DNA from 4 places in the Neptuniibacter halophilus genome. Region 3 is predicted to be linked to each of the others. Evidence: predicted binding sites of a transcription regulator. Region 3 holds the regulator's gene; each other region holds the start of a gene.
What was found. The regulator FNR, encoded in region 3, switches genes on or off when oxygen is low (the NO sensors DNR and NnrR bind a similar motif). The targets are predictions, from matches to a motif close to TTGATNTANATCAA.
Positions count from the first base shown of each region.

Region 1: a site for FNR is predicted at 1,842-1,855, ahead of clpB (ATP-dependent chaperone ClpB). Genes of this name have one in related genera too.
Region 2: a site for FNR is predicted at 1,659-1,672, ahead of QUD59_RS11495 (bifunctional enoyl-CoA hydratase/phosphate acetyltransferase). Genes of this name have one in related genera too.
Region 4: a site for FNR is predicted at 1,472-1,485, ahead of QUD59_RS04450 (type IV pili methyl-accepting chemotaxis transducer N-terminal domain-containing protein). Genes of this name have one in related genera too.

Region 1 is NZ_AP027292.1:1,381,265-1,385,668, forward strand. Features, by position in the region: gene clpB (ATP-dependent chaperone ClpB) at 1-1,697, opposite strand, end outside; gene QUD59_RS06335 (hypothetical protein) at 1,897-2,247, opposite strand; gene QUD59_RS06340 (GTP-binding protein) at 2,244-3,206, opposite strand; gene QUD59_RS06345 (M15 family metallopeptidase) at 3,441-4,079, opposite strand; gene pgeF (peptidoglycan editing factor PgeF) at 4,076-4,404, opposite strand, start outside.
Region 2 is NZ_AP027292.1:2,466,748-2,471,151, forward strand. Features, by position in the region: gene QUD59_RS11490 (acetate/propionate family kinase) at 1-568, opposite strand, end outside; gene QUD59_RS11495 (bifunctional enoyl-CoA hydratase/phosphate acetyltransferase) at 572-1,543, opposite strand; gene QUD59_RS11500 (response regulator) at 1,825-3,300, shown strand; gene QUD59_RS11505 (putative bifunctional diguanylate cyclase/phosphodiesterase) at 3,320-4,404, opposite strand, start outside.
Region 3 is NZ_AP027292.1:2,963,482-2,967,885, forward strand. Features, by position in the region: gene queE (7-carboxy-7-deazaguanine synthase) at 1-463, opposite strand, end outside; gene QUD59_RS13820 (DUF3087 family protein) at 570-1,079, shown strand; gene rdgC (recombination-associated protein RdgC) at 1,392-2,306, opposite strand; gene QUD59_RS13830 (adenine phosphoribosyltransferase) at 2,443-2,985, opposite strand; gene fnr (fumarate/nitrate reduction transcriptional regulator Fnr) at 3,149-3,946, opposite strand; gene hemN (oxygen-independent coproporphyrinogen III oxidase) at 4,018-4,404, opposite strand, start outside.
Region 4 is NZ_AP027292.1:949,408-953,811, reverse strand. Features, by position in the region: gene QUD59_RS04460 (glutamine synthetase family protein) at 1-368, shown strand, start outside; gene QUD59_RS04455 (LysR family transcriptional regulator) at 431-1,360, opposite strand; gene QUD59_RS04450 (type IV pili methyl-accepting chemotaxis transducer N-terminal domain-containing protein) at 1,592-2,491, shown strand; gene QUD59_RS04445 (methyl-accepting chemotaxis protein) at 2,533-4,209, shown strand; gene QUD59_RS04440 (Wzz/FepE/Etk N-terminal domain-containing protein) at 4,324-4,404, opposite strand, start outside.

The DNA.
Region 1 (4,404 bases), 1.6 Mb from region 3:
TCCATCCGCAGTAGTTTCTCCCGCTCACCTTCGAGCATTTTGCTGACCGGAATACCGGTCCAGCGGGACACCACTTCGGCCACCTCCTCTTCGGAGACTTTGTTACGCAGCAGTTTGGTTTCCTGCTGGCCTGACTCTTCGGCTTCAGCGGCCGAAGCCAGTTGTTTTTCCAGTTCAGGAATACGGCCGTACTGCAGCTCCGACATCTTCTGCAGATCACCGGCACGGGTAAACTGCTCTAGTTCAATACGCGCCTGATCCAGTTCCTCTTTGATCTTCTGTGATCCCTGAAGGGCAACTTTTTCTGCCTTCCAGACCTCTTCCAGATCCGCAAACTCTTTCTCTACCCGACCAATGGTCTCTTCCAGCTCCTGCAGGCGCTGTTTAGCCGCGGCGTCTTTCTCTTTTTTCAGCGCTTCCCGCTCCATCTTGAGCTGAATCAGACGGCGTTCCAGCCGATCCATATCCTCAGGCTTGGAATCCATTTCCATACGAATACGGGAAGCAGCTTCGTCGATCAGGTCGATCGCCTTATCCGGTAATTGCCGGTCAGTGATGTAGCGTTGTGAGAGTTTAGCGGCAGCGATGATCGCCGAATCGGTGATATCGACACCATGATGCACCTCATAGCGCTCTTTCAGACCACGCAGAATAGCAATTGTGGATTCCTCATCCGGCTCATCCACCAGCACTTTCTGGAAGCGACGTTCCAGCGCGGCATCTTTTTCCACATACTGACGATATTCATCCAGCGTGGTAGCGCCAACACAGTGCAGCTCACCCCGGGCCAGAGCCGGCTTGAGCATATTCCCCGCATCCATGGAGCCTTCACCTTTACCCGCGCCCACCATGGTGTGCAGCTCGTCGATAAAGAGAATAATCTGCCCCTCCTGCTTGGAGAGTTCATTCAGAACCGCTTTCAGACGCTCCTCAAATTCACCACGAAACTTGGCACCGGCAATTAATGCACCCATATCCAGTGACAGTACCTGCTTGCGCTTCAGGCCTTCGGGCACCTCGCCATTCACGATACGTTGCGCCAGACCTTCAACGATTGCGGTTTTACCCACGCCCGGCTCACCGATCAGCACCGGGTTATTTTTGGTACGGCGCTGCAGTACCTGAATGGTGCGGCGAATCTCATCATCACGACCGATGACCGGATCCAGCTTGCCCGCCTCAGCTCTTTCAGTCAGGTTGATACAGTACTTATCCAGTGCCTGCCGGTTCTCTTCCGCATTAGGGTCATTCACCGCCTCACCTCCGCGCGCCTGATTGATAACAGCTTCCAGACGTTGCGCTGTTACGCCTGCATCGCGCAGCAGCTTGCCCGCTTCAGATTTGTCATCGAGCAGCGCCAGTAACATCAGCTCACTGGCAATGTACTGATCGCCCCGTTGCTGTGCAATTTTGTCGGCTTTATTAAAGATCCGCGCCACATCCTGAGAGAGTCGGATCTCACCGTCAGGATCTGAAACCTGAGGCAGTTTTTGTAATGCCTGAGCCAGTTGGCTTTTCAGGCCGCTGATATTGGCGCCTGCCTGCATCAGCAACTGAGCGCAACTGCTCTGTTTCTGTTCCAGTAACGCACTGAGCAGATGAACCGGCTCGATGTAGTTGTGATCCATGCCAACAGCCAGAGACTGAGCCTCTGCCAGGGCTTCCTGTAGTTTGGATGTAAATTTATCCGGACGCATATGACCTCCACAGATTGCGCTCACTTACCCGCCCTTAAATTGCCCTGAAGGCGGTCGGCGGGATTCGCTGATTTCGCGATATAACAGAGGTATGGGGGTAACTATCGGCGGCTTCAAGTCCAGCCCGATAAAAATTAGCAAGATCTGATATAAATCAAAAAAGCCGGGATATACCCGGCTGTGCATTAAACGTAGCCCATCAGGCCAGCATCTGGTCGACTTCCTGTTTCCGAAACTCTTTTAACAGTTCATGCACATGGCCACGTACCAGCATGACATTGGCATCTTTTGCTGAGAGGCAGATCAATACGACGCCCGGTTTCAGCACAAAGCCGCTGAGGCGTTTTTCACCAATCTCCAGATGAGCTTCATTATGCTTCGCTTTCAGCTTGGCCACATTGAGAAAAACATAACTGAACGCCTGCTTGGCAATAATTTCATGGTTACGCAGTTCGGCCGGAAAGGAAGTCGCAGCAACCTCTTTCCCTTTCAGAATACAACTGCACTCAATCGTGCCCGGTTTGTCTACTTCAGCCAACAGTTCAATCATTTGCGGCTCCATTGCAGAAGGTCTGAGGCCTGCTCTTTGACCACTTTGATACTCAGATCTTTGTCAGATACCAAACCTAACGCCTGCTCTTTTTCAACGAATACAGACAACGTCTCCTGCTGCGGCCCACAGAGCACCAGATCATCAATGTGCCCGAGGAAACCGGCTTTTTTCTCCAGCGCAGCCACCAGATTAACCATCGACTTCAGCAGGTCACGGCTCTCTTTATGCTGAACATTAGAGCTGATCACCTGACGATCTTCTCCCAGATGCATAGCGCCATTGATACCCCGGGTATTCAGTGCCGCATCCAGCAGAGAGATCTCCTCGCTCTGGGCTTTGGCTGCCCCTTCGGCCTCGGCTTCAGCGCCCGGCATTGTGCTGTTCACTTCCAGACGCTGTTTCAGCTCAGGCCAGTTGATATTTTTCTCGCGTGCGCCGACCAGTTCCTTCACCACTTTCAGCACTGAGGAAGGATCTCGGGCATCAATAAAGATCACCGTGGTAAACAAGCCCATGGTTTTGAGCTCATTCATATAATAATCGTAATCGGGGTTCGCCTGTTCATCAGCATGGGTGACGGCGATAATCAGCCGGCGCCGCACAATGAAGTCACGAAACTCTTCCACGTAGAAACGGATATCCTTGAACGGATCGTTTCGGGTGTTATCCACCAGCAGCACCAATCCCTCGGCATCATGTACCAGATCGCTCATCATCAACTGCCACATGAATTTGAAGCGCTCCTGTCCGGGCGTTCCATACAGGTGCAGGCGGGCACTATCGGAAAGATCGAGTACGCCATAATCCATGGCGATGGTGGTTTTTTGCTTTCGCCGGATCGCTGAGTCGCTGACATTCGCGTCAGTATCCACGGTTTCGATATCGCTTAACGAGCGGATCGCGGTGGTTTTCCCTGAGCAAACTGAGCCTGTGAACAGTACTTTATATTCTGTCATCCTGAATCCCTCACTGCTGCACAGAACCCCCCATGCAGCAATGAACCTTAGAGCACCAAAAGGGCCTGTTACCTGTGTCTCATAAGCGCATCAGCGCTTAACCGGGAATGCGGGGCATCAATGTTGAGGTTAAATAATTTTTAGCCTAATTGGCAAAAGTTTCAACCTGATTATCCTCAGCCCGGCACCACATATAAGGCGATAAGGTCATAGAATTCAAGTAATTGAGGCCTGTCAGGCAATTACAAAATCAAAATATTGATCCGGGCAGGGTTCATCCTGAAGGGTAAAATGCCACCACTCCTGCTGGAAAGGCACAAAACCATGCAACTGCATAACCGACTGCAACAGCATCCGATTGGCCCGTGCCTGTGGGGAGACGGCCTGACTGTCGAACCAGGAAGCTTCGCCAAAGAAATCAAATTCAGTGCCCATAGCCAGCTCTTCAGCGTTCGCCAGATCGACCAGCGTCAGGTCAACCGTACTGCCCCGGGTATGACTGGAATGCCGAATAAGATAGCCCCGCGCAAACAGGTCCGGGCGCTCCAGAGCAGGAAAGAAACGCTTCCGGGTCGGGGTATCTCCCGTTTCCGCGCACCAGGCGATGAAATGATCCACCGCCCGCTGCGGACGGTAGGCATCGAATACTTTCAAACCCAGCCCAAAGCCCTTCAGTTCGTGCTGAACCCGTTGCAGCGCCAGTGCCGCCGGCTTAGTGAGCAGGCAGCGCTCTGCTTCGTATCCGTTGATCCGGCTACCGACAAAGTTATCACCGGTATAGTATTTCAGATCGATCAGAATACCCGGTTCCAACTGCTGCAGGTCGACAAACAGTTCCGGCTGATGGCCCGGACACCCCGAATCCCGCTTCATGGCTTATCAATCCAGATCAGGCTGGCGAGCCGGCCGGTTTGCCCGTCCCGCCGGTACGAATAAAAACGCGCTTTGTCGGTATAGGTACAGAGACCGCAGTGGCTGATCTGTTCCACCCCCGCTGAACGCAGGCGTAGCTCGGCCAGTCGGTAGATATCTGCCAGATATTTGCCACTTTCAGTTGCGGGTTCAAAGGCCGCTTCCGATTCCGGCAAACGGGCCATAAACTGTTGTCTCACCTCTGCGCCTACTTCGAAGGCCTCGGGACCGATAGCCGGCCCCAACCACACAAGCACCTCCTGCGGATCAGCAAACCGGGCCAGGG
Region 2 (4,404 bases), 500 kb from region 3:
ACTCGTAGGAGAGGCCGTGGAAGCCGTAGCGGTGGACACCCTCTTCGGTAAAGCGGCGGGGCAGGGCGTAGTTACGCTCCAGATCAGACTGGTGAGCGTGGAACATCGTATCGAAGCAGGCGATCTGAGGCAGGTCCGGGGCCAGATTGCGGCAGGCCTGAATCAGACGCAGGTTATAGGGCTGATGCAGTGGCGCCAGCGGAATAAAGCTTTCCAGACTGCTGAGCAGCGTGTCATCGATCTGCATGGGTGCACTGAAGCGGCCGCCGCCGTGTACCACACGATGTCCGATGGCACACAGCTCACTGCCTGTCACTTCGCTTTGCAGCCATTGCAGAATCAGCTTCAGGCAGGCCTGATGTCGTTGTTCGGCAGGAACCGCCGAGAAATCAGGGCTCGATTCCAGCCGGGTGTTGCCGGCGGCATCTTTAACTCTGAAGCGGGCGCTGTCGTTCAGAATATTGCCCAGTTTAAAGTTAAACAGCAGGTTGGGTTTACCTGCTGTAGTCTCAAACAGGGCGCATTTCAGGCTGGAGGAGCCACCATTGACCGTCAGAATCGTCTGCATGATCTATTTCGCCTGACTGTGATGCACCATATGGGAAGCCAGTGCGCAGGAGGCGAGGCGTCCCAGCGTTTTCTCCGCCCGGCTGGTGAGGATAATCGGCACTTTTGCACCCAGTGCAATCCCGGCTGATTTCGCATCGGCCAGATAGATCAACTGCTTCGCAATCATGTTGGCGGCTTCCAGATCCGGTGCCAGCAGAATATCGGCATCACCCGATACTTCAGAAACAATGTGCTTATCAATTGCGGCCTGTTGTGAGATCGCATTATCAAACGCTAACGGGCCATCGATGATGCCGCCGATGATCTGTTCCCGGTCTGCCATTTTGCAGAGTGCAGCCGCATCGATGGTGCTCTGGATATTCGGTTTTACCTTTTCCACAGCCGACAGAATAGCGACCTTAGGCGTTTCCACCCCAAGTGCGCGGCAGAAGTCGATGGCGTTCTGGGTGATATCTTTCTTGCAGTACAGATCCGGCACGATATTGATCGCCGCATCGGTAATGACCAGAGGCTTGTGGTAATTAGGAACATCAAACACAAACACATGGCTGAGGCGGCGTTCGGTACGGATACCTTTGGTTTTGTGTACCACCGCACGGAGCAGCTCGGAGGTGCCCAGATGGCCCTTCATCAGCGCTTCGGCATCACCGCGCTTGATCACCTCACAGGCCAGTTCTGCGGCGGCATGGCTGTGCTCTGTGTTGATCATCTCGAACTGGCTGATATCCAGGTTCTGCTCTTCAGCAACGGCGCGGATCTTGTTCTCCGGGCCTACCAGGATAGGCACGATCAGGTCGTGCTCAGCCGCTTCAACCGCACCAATCAGGCTGTTGCTGTCTACCGGATGAGCAACGGCGGTGCGGATCGCGCGGGCTTTTTCAGCCTGTTCGATAAAGAATTCTAACTGGTCATGCAGTGGTGGCTTCTCTTGAATCAGCATGGAAACCTCGGGATCCTTGTCGAAAAGTAACATCTTGCTACCCCTCCGGCATTAGTGCAATTGGAGCAGGGTAGCCCTTGTCTGTTACCTGATTATGACGCACTGCAGCATTTTTTCTAACTATTATTTTTCAGGGCAGCTTAACTGCTTGATTCATATCTATATTCAAACGAATGTTCTAAACGGAGTGCAAAATATTCAAGTAGCTGAAGTGCCACTGAGATGCTAGATTTACTCTGATACACGTATTCTGAGGATGGATATTTATTATCTGTTCTGACGCTTAATGTTGTAGCGATCTGGGAGTGGTTAGAATGCAACAGACCATTTTTGTGGTTGACGGCAGTTCAACGATACGGACATTGTACAAAGCGGTACTGGAATCAGCCGGTTACCGGGTGAAATTACACCAGACCGGGGAGAGTTGTTACAAAGCGATCAACTATGAAATCCCTGACCTTATTCTGATGGGCGCAGAGCTGCCGGATACGGAGTGTGTTGCGCTGGCGGGTAAGATCAAAACCCAGCCTGAATTTCTGCTGGTGCCTATTATCGTGGTTTCATCGACCCGTTCTATGGACCTGAAACGAACCTGTTTTCAGGCCGGTGTGACTGACTTTATTCTGAAAAACTGTACTCAGGAATTTCTGTTGCAGCGGGTTCATAACGTGATCCGGCGCCGGGAGACTCTGCAGTTTAATCAGCATCTTTCCGGCCAGCGCTTTACTGTGCTGGTGGCTGAAGACAGTGTGGCCCTGCTGGCACTTTACGGGCAAATGCTGGAACAACTGGGCTGTACACCGGTGCTTTGCAGTAACGGTCGTGAAGCCTGGGAGCGGTTGCAGGCGCAGGACGATATTGACCTGATCCTGACCGACATTGAAATGCCGGAGATGACCGGCACCGAGCTCAATCATCTGGTGCGCTCCTGCTCCGAGTATGATCAGATCCCACTCATTGTGGTGACTCAGTATGATCAGGAGGAGCTGCTCTGTGAGCTGCTGGCAGATGGCGCCAGCGATTACCTGACCAAGCCCTTCCGCCACGAAGAGTTACGCGCCCGAATAGGTGCGCATCTGCGTACCCGGCAACTGTATAAAGAGCAGCAGCGGCTGAACCGGGAGCTGAACGAAGCCAATAATTATCTTGAAGACCGGGTACGGGAGCGGACTCAGGAGCTTTATGAGGCGAATGTTGAGACCATCACTAAACTGGCGATGGTGTGCGATTACAAGGACAAAGACACTGGTAATCATATTAACCGGGTGAAAAGCTACTCCGAAGAGCTGGGGCGGGCGATCGGTCTGGCGCCTGAGGTCGTGCGGCGTCTGGGTTATTCCAGCATGATGCACGATGTAGGTAAGATCACCACACCAGACAGTATTCTGAATAAGCCCGGACCGCTGAATGATGAGGAGTGGCAGACGATGCGTCAGCACTGCCTCGCCGGATCGCGGGTGCTGGGCGGTAGTCCGTTCTTCAACATGGCCCGGGATATCGCCATGTATCACCACGAACGTATTGATGGCACCGGCTATCCGAAAGGGCTGCAGGGGGATGAAATTCCGCTGGCTGCACGGATTGTCGCGGTGGTGGATGTCTTTGATGCGCTGGTCTCAAAGCGCAGTTACAAGGATGCCTGGAGTCTGGATGAGGCGATGGATGAACTGCGGCGGATTGCCGGAACTCATCTGGATCCGCGTCTGGTTGAAATGTTTATTAATATGATTGAGGCGGGGCAACTCGATTACATCCGCCAGCAGTTTCCGGAGGGTGAAGAGGCGAACTGAGTTCGCCTCTCAAAACCGCTTATTCGAGCCCTTTGAACACAGATGAATCAGGCAGGAACTCGGTTTCCAGCAGTGTCTCCATATCCCGCTGCTTCATGGGCTTGCTGAACAGGTAGCCCTGACCGATGTCGCAGCCGTAATCTTTCAGCATCTGCAATTGTTGATGATCTTCAATGCCCTCAGCAACCACCTGCATCTTCAGGGCATGGGCCATTGTGATGATGGTGTGCGTCAGCGTAGCATCATTGCGGTTCGTCGCCATATCTTTGACAAAGGCCCGGTCAACCTTGAGGGTCTTCGCCGGAACGCTGGTCAGGTAACTCAGAGAACTGTAGCCGGTACCGAAATCGTCAATACTCAGGGAGACCCCCAGTGAGAGTAAGCGTTCAAGGCGCGGCAGTAACTGATCCATGCTTTCGGCCAGCAGACTTTCAGTGATCTCTAGTTCCAGTACCGCCGGATCAATCCCGGTTTCGCGGATAACCTGATCCACCATAGTGATCACCTGATCATCATTCAGTTGCTGGATCGAGAGGTTGACCGCCATTTTCAATGGGTGTTCAGCGTAGGTTTGTAGTTGCTTCAGTCCATTACAGGCTTCGCGCAGGGCAAACTCACCAAGCAGAGTGATCATGCCTATATCTTCTGCGATGGGGATGAATTCATCCGGTCCGACTGCGCCAAGCGCTGAGTTGTTCCAGCGCATCAGTGCTTCAAAGCCGATAATCTGACCGCTGTTAATATCGTTCTTGCTCTGGTAAACCATATGGATCTCTTGTTTTTCCAGCGCCTGACGCAACTGCACTTCGACTGTGTGGCGGCGTTTGATGCGTTGGTTGAGATTCTGGTCGAAGAAGCAGTAGCGGTTGCGGCCAAGACGTTTGGATTCGTAGAGGGCGGTATCTGAGAATTTCATCAGCCCTACCACATCATTACTGTCTTCAGGGTAGCGAGAGACCCCGATACTGACGGTAACAAAGATCTGTTTACCCTCAATCATGACCGGGGTTTGCACATCATTGAGAATTTTTCGGGTCAGGTTTTCAATTTCTGCCTGATCGGTGTAGCTGGTGTACACGAGGAACTCGTCCCCGCTGATATGAC
Region 3 (4,404 bases):
GCTGAGGGTAGACCAGTTTCAGTTCATTACCTTGCTGAATAATCACCTCAGCATCGGCTTTCGGGCTGACACAGATCCAGTCGATAGATTCAGGCAGGGGCTTGGTGCCATTGGTTTCGATAGCCACCTCGAACCCCTGTTCGTGGCAGCAGTCGACCAGTGTCTGGTCGAGTTGCAGCGCCGGTTCGCCACCAGTAAAGATGATGTAGGGGCGGCTGCCGCTGTTGTCCGGCCAGAATGTTTTCAGGTAACTGCAGAGTTGCTCTGCCGTGCTGAACTTGCCACCGTTTTGCCCATCGGTGCCGACAAAGTCGGTATCACAGAAATCACAGACCGCGTCGGCCCGATCCTGTTCCCGCCCTGACCAGAGGTTGCAGCCGCTGAAACGACAAAAAATTGATGCACGTCCAGCTTGCGCACCTTCACCCTGGAGGCTGTAGAAAATCTCTTTTACGGAATACATCAGACTGTGATAGAAAGGGCCTTTGTTGATAAGGCGCTAAGTCTACACTTGCGGTTTTGGACTGCAAGTTAATTCGATTCATCAAGTTTCAGCTAAAGGGTTATACGTGGAACTACAACAGATTGATAAGCTAATTTACAAGCAGAAGCAGCGTAAGGTCGGAATTATTGGCTGCCTGATTTTTGCCGCCCTGGGTCTGAGTATCAGTGCTGCACTGCGCCACTATTATGGCAATCCGGAAGGGGAGAATATGGCGGTCAATCTGGCCGGGGTTTTGACCGGACTGCTGATTACCATCGCGATTTTTTCTCAGTTGGTGAAGAAGCCTTATTTTGATGAACTGCGCTACGGCTGGAACCTTAAACGGCAGGCGCTGAAAATCCAGAATCACCGTCATCGCTGGGAAAAGCTGCTTGAGGAAGGGAACGACACAGCCGCGATTGTACTGGCTTTCTATTATCAGGCGACCCTGCAACTGCAGAGTCTGGATGGCAATGAATTCGGCTACAACGAGAGTAAAGAGCGTGAGGCTCAGTTCCTGAGTCAGTGCGAAACGCTGGGGCTGAAAGCGGATGCTGATCAGTTCAGCATTGATATGTTATTGCTGGTGAAATAGCTAAGGTAGGAAATTGATCGCCTGCATCCCTGTGGATCTGGCTGAACAGATTAGATTGACTACACTTATGCTTCCTGAAAAGGACTTGTGGCTCTTACATGAAGTAGAGGGAATTCAATTATGAAGGCATTTTTGGTAGCTGTATCGCTCATTCTAGTCAGTAATCTGGCCGTTGCTCATGGAGGAGGTTGTCGAAAAAGCTCACCACCAGGTCAGTGCTGTCATATGGACAACAGTACCGGGATAGTTCATTGCCATTAAAGCTTTTGGCAATTTAAGAGAAAATAGCCGGCATTTGCCGGCTATTTCGTATTACGGTCGCTGTGCCTCGCCACCGAAGGCGGCGAGCAGGGCCGGGTAGAGACGGGCAAGTTCGAGCCCCATCTGCACCATATCTGCGTCAAACTGCGCGATCTCGTCTTCTGCGGCTTCGTCATTCATCTTCTCCTGTAGCTGCTCGCTCAGCTTCAGGCGTTTGATGGACAAGTCATCCTGCAGGACAAACTTAAGCTGTTCATCCCATTCCAGCGCCAGTTTGACGACCCGCTTGCCAGCCTCGAGATGGGCGATGAACTCTTCGTCTTCCAACTGCTGCCCTTTAATCCGGATAACACCGCCTTCCAGTACATCGTCACGCAGCTCGCACTCATCCAGTACATCGATCCCTTCCGGCAGGGTTTCATGTTTCTCCAGCCAGTGTGACATGACCGCAGAGGGTGACTGGTTTACGTCGGGCAGGGCGATGGGCAGGCTGCCCAGTGTGCCACGCAGATGGCTGAGCAGTTCTTCTGCGCGTTTATGACTGCTGGCGTCCACCGCAATCCAGCCCTGTTGTGGCGCGATCAGCGCACAGGTCTGCTGGAATTTACTGAATGCCCGTGGCAACAGGTCGAGGACGATCTCATCTTTCAGTTGGTCGCGCTCTTTTTTGTATACTTTACGGGCCTGTTCCTGCTCGATCAGGCCGACCTTTTCCGACAGCATCTCTTTGATAACGGTACCGGGAAGGATCTTCTCCTCTTTACGCGCCGCCAGCATCACCATGCCATGGACCTCGTGGGCCAGCACGTCATCTAACTGACTGCAGGGCGATACCCAACCATAGCGGCTCAGCTCCTGACTGCGACAGGGGGTAAAAGCCTGCTCTTTCAGTTTCTCCTGCAACTGTTCCTGGCTGTAGTCAAAGGATTCATTGAGACGATAGAAGATGACATTCTTAAACCACATAAGCGCTCCGGTTAGGCAAAAAGGCAGTGCATGGTAGCAAGAATTTACGGCTATGGAAGAGGTGGTGCAAAAAAAGCCGGAATGGGGCGGGCGGGGATATTGCGATGCCGGGGTGATGCCGGCATCGCAAACAGGATCAGAGGCCTTCGTAGGCCAGCAGGGTGTGTACGGGAATACCGGAATCCTGAATTTTGCTGGAGCCCTGCAAGTCTGGCAGGTCGATCAGCGCGGCTGCTTCGTATACTTCCGCGCCCAGCTCTTTGATCAGGCCGCAGGCAGCGAGGATGGTTCCGCCGGTGGCGATCAGGTCATCAAATACCAGTACGCGGTCACCCGGACCCACGGAATCTATCTGCATTTCAACGGCCGCAGTGCCGTATTCCAGCTTGTATTCCTGATGGATAGTTTTGCCCGGAAGTTTGCCTTTTTTACGTACCAGAACCAGTGGGATATTCAGGTGGTAGGCCATGATGGAACTGATCAGGAAGCCGCGTGCGTCGATACTGGCAATATGTGTAATCTCGGTATCGATATAACGCTGAATAAAGGCGTCAGAGATCATGCGCAGTGCTTTCGGGTCCTTGAACAGCGGTGTGATATCTCGGAATTGAACGCCCGGTTCCGGCCAGTCAGAAATCGTGCGGATAACTGACTTCACATAACACTCGTCATAAGACATGAAAAACTCCTCGATGGTACGCCTTGACTTGGCTCAATGATTTAAAAGGGGGAAGACGATTTAATGTAGCGGTTGGGTTACACATTGAGATGGCTACTTAATCGTGAAACTGGCAGGCACCGGCTAATCTGATTAGCGGTGCCTTTTTATTTATCGACCTGTCTCAGGAACAGTTGCTTTTTCCACAGGCAGCCGTGATTGCAGGTTCGCTGGTATCGCTGAGCGGGTTTTCTCCGGAGAGAATGTACAGTTTTTCCAGATCCTCGATGTGAACCTCTTTACCCTCAACCTGCAGCAGGTTGGATTTCTGAAAACGGGTGAAGATACGGCTGACAGTTTCTACCGCCAGCCCAAGATAATTGCCGATCTCGTTACGGGACATAGAAAGACGGAAACTGGTCTCAGAATAGCCACGCAGTTTGAAGCGCTGTGACAGCTTAATCAGGAACGTTGCAACCCGCTCCTCCGCGTTTTTCTTCGATAGCAGCAGCATCATCTGCTGCTCTTCACGAATCTCTTTACTCATGGTGCGCAGCAACTGGCGGCGAAGTTCAGGTAACTGACCAGACAGCTCATCGAGGCGTTCAAACGGAATTTCGCAGACCGTGGTGGTTTCCAGAATCTTGGCGGAAACCGGGTATTCGTTGTTATCGAAACCACTCATGCCGACCAGCTCGCCGGGGAAATAAAAACCGGTGATCTGCTCTTCGCCTTCGTTGGTGATGGTGTAGGTTTTCACCGTGCCGGCACGGATGGCATAGACACTATCGAAGACGCCACCCTGATGGAACAGGTGTTCGCCTTTCTTCAGTGGGCGGCTTTTTTCAATAATATCATCCAGCCGTTCCATCTCTGTCATATCCAGTGACACCGGAAGACACAGTGAACTTAAGCTACATGTATTACAGCTGACCTGTTGCAGACTTCGCAACTTTCCTTCGGTTGCCTTGTTGTCACCCATGATTTAATCCTGTAATGGTTCGATAAAACGGCTGCTTAAGGATTATGTAATATTTCACCGCATTCTAAAAGTTAAATAATCCGCGAGAAGCGCTGCGAACTCTGGTCTTTCGGTATATAGGCGTCAAATGCCATGCAGATCCGACGGATCAGCAGGCGTCCCGAAGGGGAGACCTGAATGCTGTTTTCGTCCATTTTTACCAGACCATCTTCAGCAAATGCTGCCAGTTCCTGTCGGGCATCAGCAAAGTAGCTGTCGAAGTCGATACCAAACAGGGATTCGACAGGGGCTTTGTCCAGCTCGAAATGACAGATTAACTGGGTGATCACATGACGCCGGATAATATCGTCCCGGGTCAGTTTTACACCGCGCTTGATAGCGTGTTGATTGGTTTCAACCGCTGCACTGTAAGCGCTCATCTCATGCTCGTTCTGATAGTAGACCGAGCCGATCTGGCT
Region 4 (4,404 bases), 1.9 Mb from region 3:
ACTGGGGTTATGAAAACCGCTCTGTTGCCGTGCGCATTCCGCTCTCCGATGAACGCAATCGCAGGGTTGAGCACCGGGTGGCAGGGGCCGATGCGAACCCCTATCTGGCGATGGCGGTGGTTCTGGCCGGTATTCACTACGGTCTTGATGCGGCTGCCGAACCGCCCGAGCCGGTTCAGGATATCTGCCTCAATGCAGAGGGGCTGCCTGTGGATTTGCGCAGTGCTATAGCGCTGTGTCGTCAGTCGGAGGTGCTTAAAACCTATTTAGGTGATGAGTTTGTTGAGGTGTTTGCCGCTCAGCGTCTGAGTGAACTTCTTGAGTTTGAAAACGAGATCTCCGCGCGCGAGTATGACTGGTATCTCTGATAACCGTCCCGGCTGAATTCGGGAAAAGTATGCCTGCACAGATCGCTGTCTGAGCGTTCACCTTATCCATCCGGGGTCTGAAGAAAAGCACTCAATTCCGACTGCTGAATGTAGTCTTTGATTCGTTCACAGAACGCACGGGTTTTCGGGTTGTTGGCCGTGTGTGTACGGCAGGCGAGATAGTAGGAGATCTCCATGTCGGGGATCTGGTTCTCCAGCAAGGTCTCAATGGAGCCCTCCATCAGCTGGGATGCTACCGTATAAGCGGCAAGGTAGGCGATCCCCGAGCCTGCGCACATCGACTGGCTCAGGGCCTGCAGGTTGTTGATCATGCAATGTTTATTCAGTTTGTGCCAGTCCAGATGCGGAACCTGAGTGATCAGGTTGTGCCAGTCGAAGTCATCCTCTCCGCTGCAAAGAATCTTATGCTGGTAGAGGTCTTCCAGTTTCCTGATTGGCCCTGCGTTACTCAGGTAAGCTTTGCTGGCGACCAGATGCATCCGTGTTTTACACAGGGGAATGTAATCCAGATCCGGGTCGCTGGTCAGTGAGCGAATAGCGATATCAATATTTCTGTTTCCCAGCTCGATAAACTCATCCTGAAACTGCATCCGTAGCGATAGGTTGGGGTAGCGTTGTTCAATAAAGCCGAGTGCCGGCGCCAGAACCAGTGAGCCGAAGCAAACATCGGAGGTGATCGACAGTTCTCCTGAGAGGCTGTCACCGCTCATCTCATCCAGCGTATTTTCCAGATTGGCGTAGATCTCCTCACAAAGGTGCAGCAGTGTACGGCCTTTATCTGTCAGTTGAATTGGACGGCGCGGTTCCCGGATCATCAGGGCGTAGCCGAGTTGTTCTTCGAGTTTCTTAATCTGATAACTGACTCCCGACTGGGAAATATTCAGCTCCTCAGCGGCTTGGGTAAAACTGCGCTGTTTAGCGACAATTGAAAAACAGTAGAGCCTTGGAAGTAAGTGTCTGATTCGACGCATAATCGATCTTTACTGATGATGTGGTGAATGCAGTAAGAATAGTCGGAGAATCCTGTCTGCAAGTTAATACACCTAAAGGGGTAATCTGTACTCACAAAGCCGATCGGGCGGCTGAGCCATATCAAGGAAAGGGCGATCAGGCCTCGTTTACTGAATGTTGTAGCTTGTTGATTTCCTTGTCAGTTACTACGCTTTCAGGACTGCCTAAATTATCAGATCAAGGAAAAGATGATGTCTGCTCTGAATACAGTTAAAGCCAAACTGTTCCTTATCCCGTTTCTCTGCCTGTTTGCATTCTCTCCACTGAAGGCTGCGCCTACGGCGGCCGAGTATGGTGTTGTGCTGAATCTGTCAGGTAAGCAGAGAATGCTCAGCCAGAAAATGTCGAAGGAGGTGGCGCTGGTCGCGCTGGGTGTCGACGTGGATAAAAATCTGCAGAACCTGAGTAATACCGCAACGCTTTTCGATAAAACCCTCAAAGGTCTGCGCAATGGAGACAGTTCACTGGGTCTGCCGGTCACTGAGAAACGGCGTATCCTGAAACAACTGGATAAGGTTGATGGCATCTGGGCTGAGTTCTACTCGGTAGTGCAGACGGTTCTGGCGTCTAAAGCGGTATCTGCAGAGCAGTTGCAGTTGATTGCCAGTCAGAACCTCCCCCTGTTGAAGGAGATGAACAAAGCGGTAGGTCTGTATGAAAAAGATGCGCAGAAAAATGGTCTGGAATCGGCGCCGGGGTTAGCGGCGACCATCAATCTGGCAGGTAAGCAGCGGATGCTGACTCAGAAAATGAGTAAAGAGTTCTTCCTGATTGCACTTCAGCATGAGGTGGAGACGAATAAGCTCAATCTTCTGGAAACTTATACATTGTTTGATAAAACCCTCACCGGGCTCGTGGCCGGAGATGAGAATCTCGGTCTGCCGGGAACAAAACAGCCGTCTATTGTTGAGCAGCTCGATCAGGTGAAAGCGCTGTGGACTGACTTTATGCCGCTTATGCAAACCGCAGCGGACTATAAAACCACGGCTGTTGATGCCGCGATGATCTCAAAAGTGGCTGCCAGCAATCTTCCTTTGCTCTCAGAGATGAATAAAGCCGTAAAAATGTATGAGCTGGAAGCGGCGAAGTAAGTTCTTCTGACTTTGCTCATCAACTGACCGGAAAGGTTTCTATGCGTATTAAGACAAAACTCTACACGAGTAGCTTTGTTGTGACCGGGCTGATTCTGGTGGTCGGGCTGATCTCGGTTTTTACCTTTAAAAGCCTGTCGCAGCAATTGCACTTAGTGGTGCAATCCGCGCAAACCAGCGCAGATGCTGCGGCGCAGACCGCAGAGGGAGCAACGCAGGGGAGTCAGCAGCTCGAATCACTGAATGTTGAAAGTCTGGCGATTGTGGATGGTATCAGTCGGGCTAATCAGCGCACTCAATTGCTGAGTCGCAAAGTAGAAGATATCAGTCTGACGTTGCGTGAGTTGAATGAGACAATCGAGGAACTCTCTGCTGATGTAGAGGATGAATACTCGCTTGAGTTGTTTGAGGAGATCAGCGATGAGGTTGCTGATATCGATGAAAGGCTGCGCAGGGAGGCCTTAATCAGCCTGGGCGATTCCACCAAACAGATGGTCGAGTTCAGTAACCAGATCGCTGCTCAGGCAGAGCAGATCAGTAGCCTGAGTGATTTTACCAAAGGGCAGGTACAGATCAGTGAGCAGGCAAGGGATTATAACCGCTCGATAGCGGATCAGGCGGGCGCTGCGTTGACCGAGATAAAGTGGAGTGAAACCCTGATTGTCTCGCTGCTGTTTATCTTGGTGGCGGTCTCCGTTATCTCCACTTTACTGATCATTAAAGCGGCACTGGTACCGATCAATCGCACGGTGAAGTTAATGCGTGAGGTGGCCGATGGCGATGGCGACCTGACAGCCCGGCTGGTGGTTGAGGGTAATGATGAGATGTCCTCAATCTCAGAATCGTTTAATCATTTTGCTGAGAAAATTCAGACGCTGCTGGCCAAAGTGCGTGCTTCGACACAGGAGCTGTCAGCCGCTTCTGATGCCACCTATCAGGCGATGCTGGATGGCAACAGCTCAATCCATAAACAGCAGGAGGAGATCCAGCAGATCGCAGCAGCGATAACTGAGATGACGGCTTCCTCTTTAGAGGTGGCGCACAACACTCAGGCCGCTTCCAGTCAGGCGCGGAATGCTAATGAACATACCCATACGGGTAAGCAGGTGGTGGATAAAGCGCACGATTCGGTTGCCGCGCTGGTGGATGAAGTCGAAAGTGCGGTAGGCGTGATCAACACCCTGAATCAGAAATCCGAAGAGGTCTCGACCGTTATCAATGTGATCAAGGATGTGGCGGAACAGACCAACCTGCTGGCGCTGAATGCTGCGATCGAGGCGGCACGGGCCGGTGAGCAGGGACGAGGCTTTGCGGTAGTAGCCGATGAGGTCAGAGCGCTGGCAGGAAGAGCCAATGCCAGCAGCGGAGAGATTCAGACGATCATAGCCGAGATGCAGCAGCTCACTCAGCAGGCCGTCGATGCGATGAAAGTCAGCCATGAGTCCTGCAAAGAGACCGTTGAAGGTGCCGATGAAGCCAGCGGTGCGTTGATTGCCATCACCGAAGCAATTCAGATCATCGACGACATGAACACCCAGATCGCCAGCGCAACCGAACAACAGACCGCGGTGTCTGAAGAGATCGATAAGCGCATCACTCAGGTCAACGACCTTTCGGGTAGAACCTCAGAAGGGGTGGATAAAACCGTAGAGGCGTGTAAATCACTTAACCATATTAACGAAGTGCTGAAAGGGCAGATCTCGCAGTTTAAGATTTAAACGCAAGATGGAAGAAAGAATGCCAGCTTTCGGGGCTGGCATTCTTTAACTTCACAAAGAGTAATTTGTGCGTATGTCCTGGCAGGGAGCGGGTGGCCCTGCTGGAGAACGTTGTTACAGGCGGGTTCTGAGCTTTCTGTTTCTGATCGCGCAGCGTATCAGGGCGGTGATCACACCGATCATACCGCCAAGTAC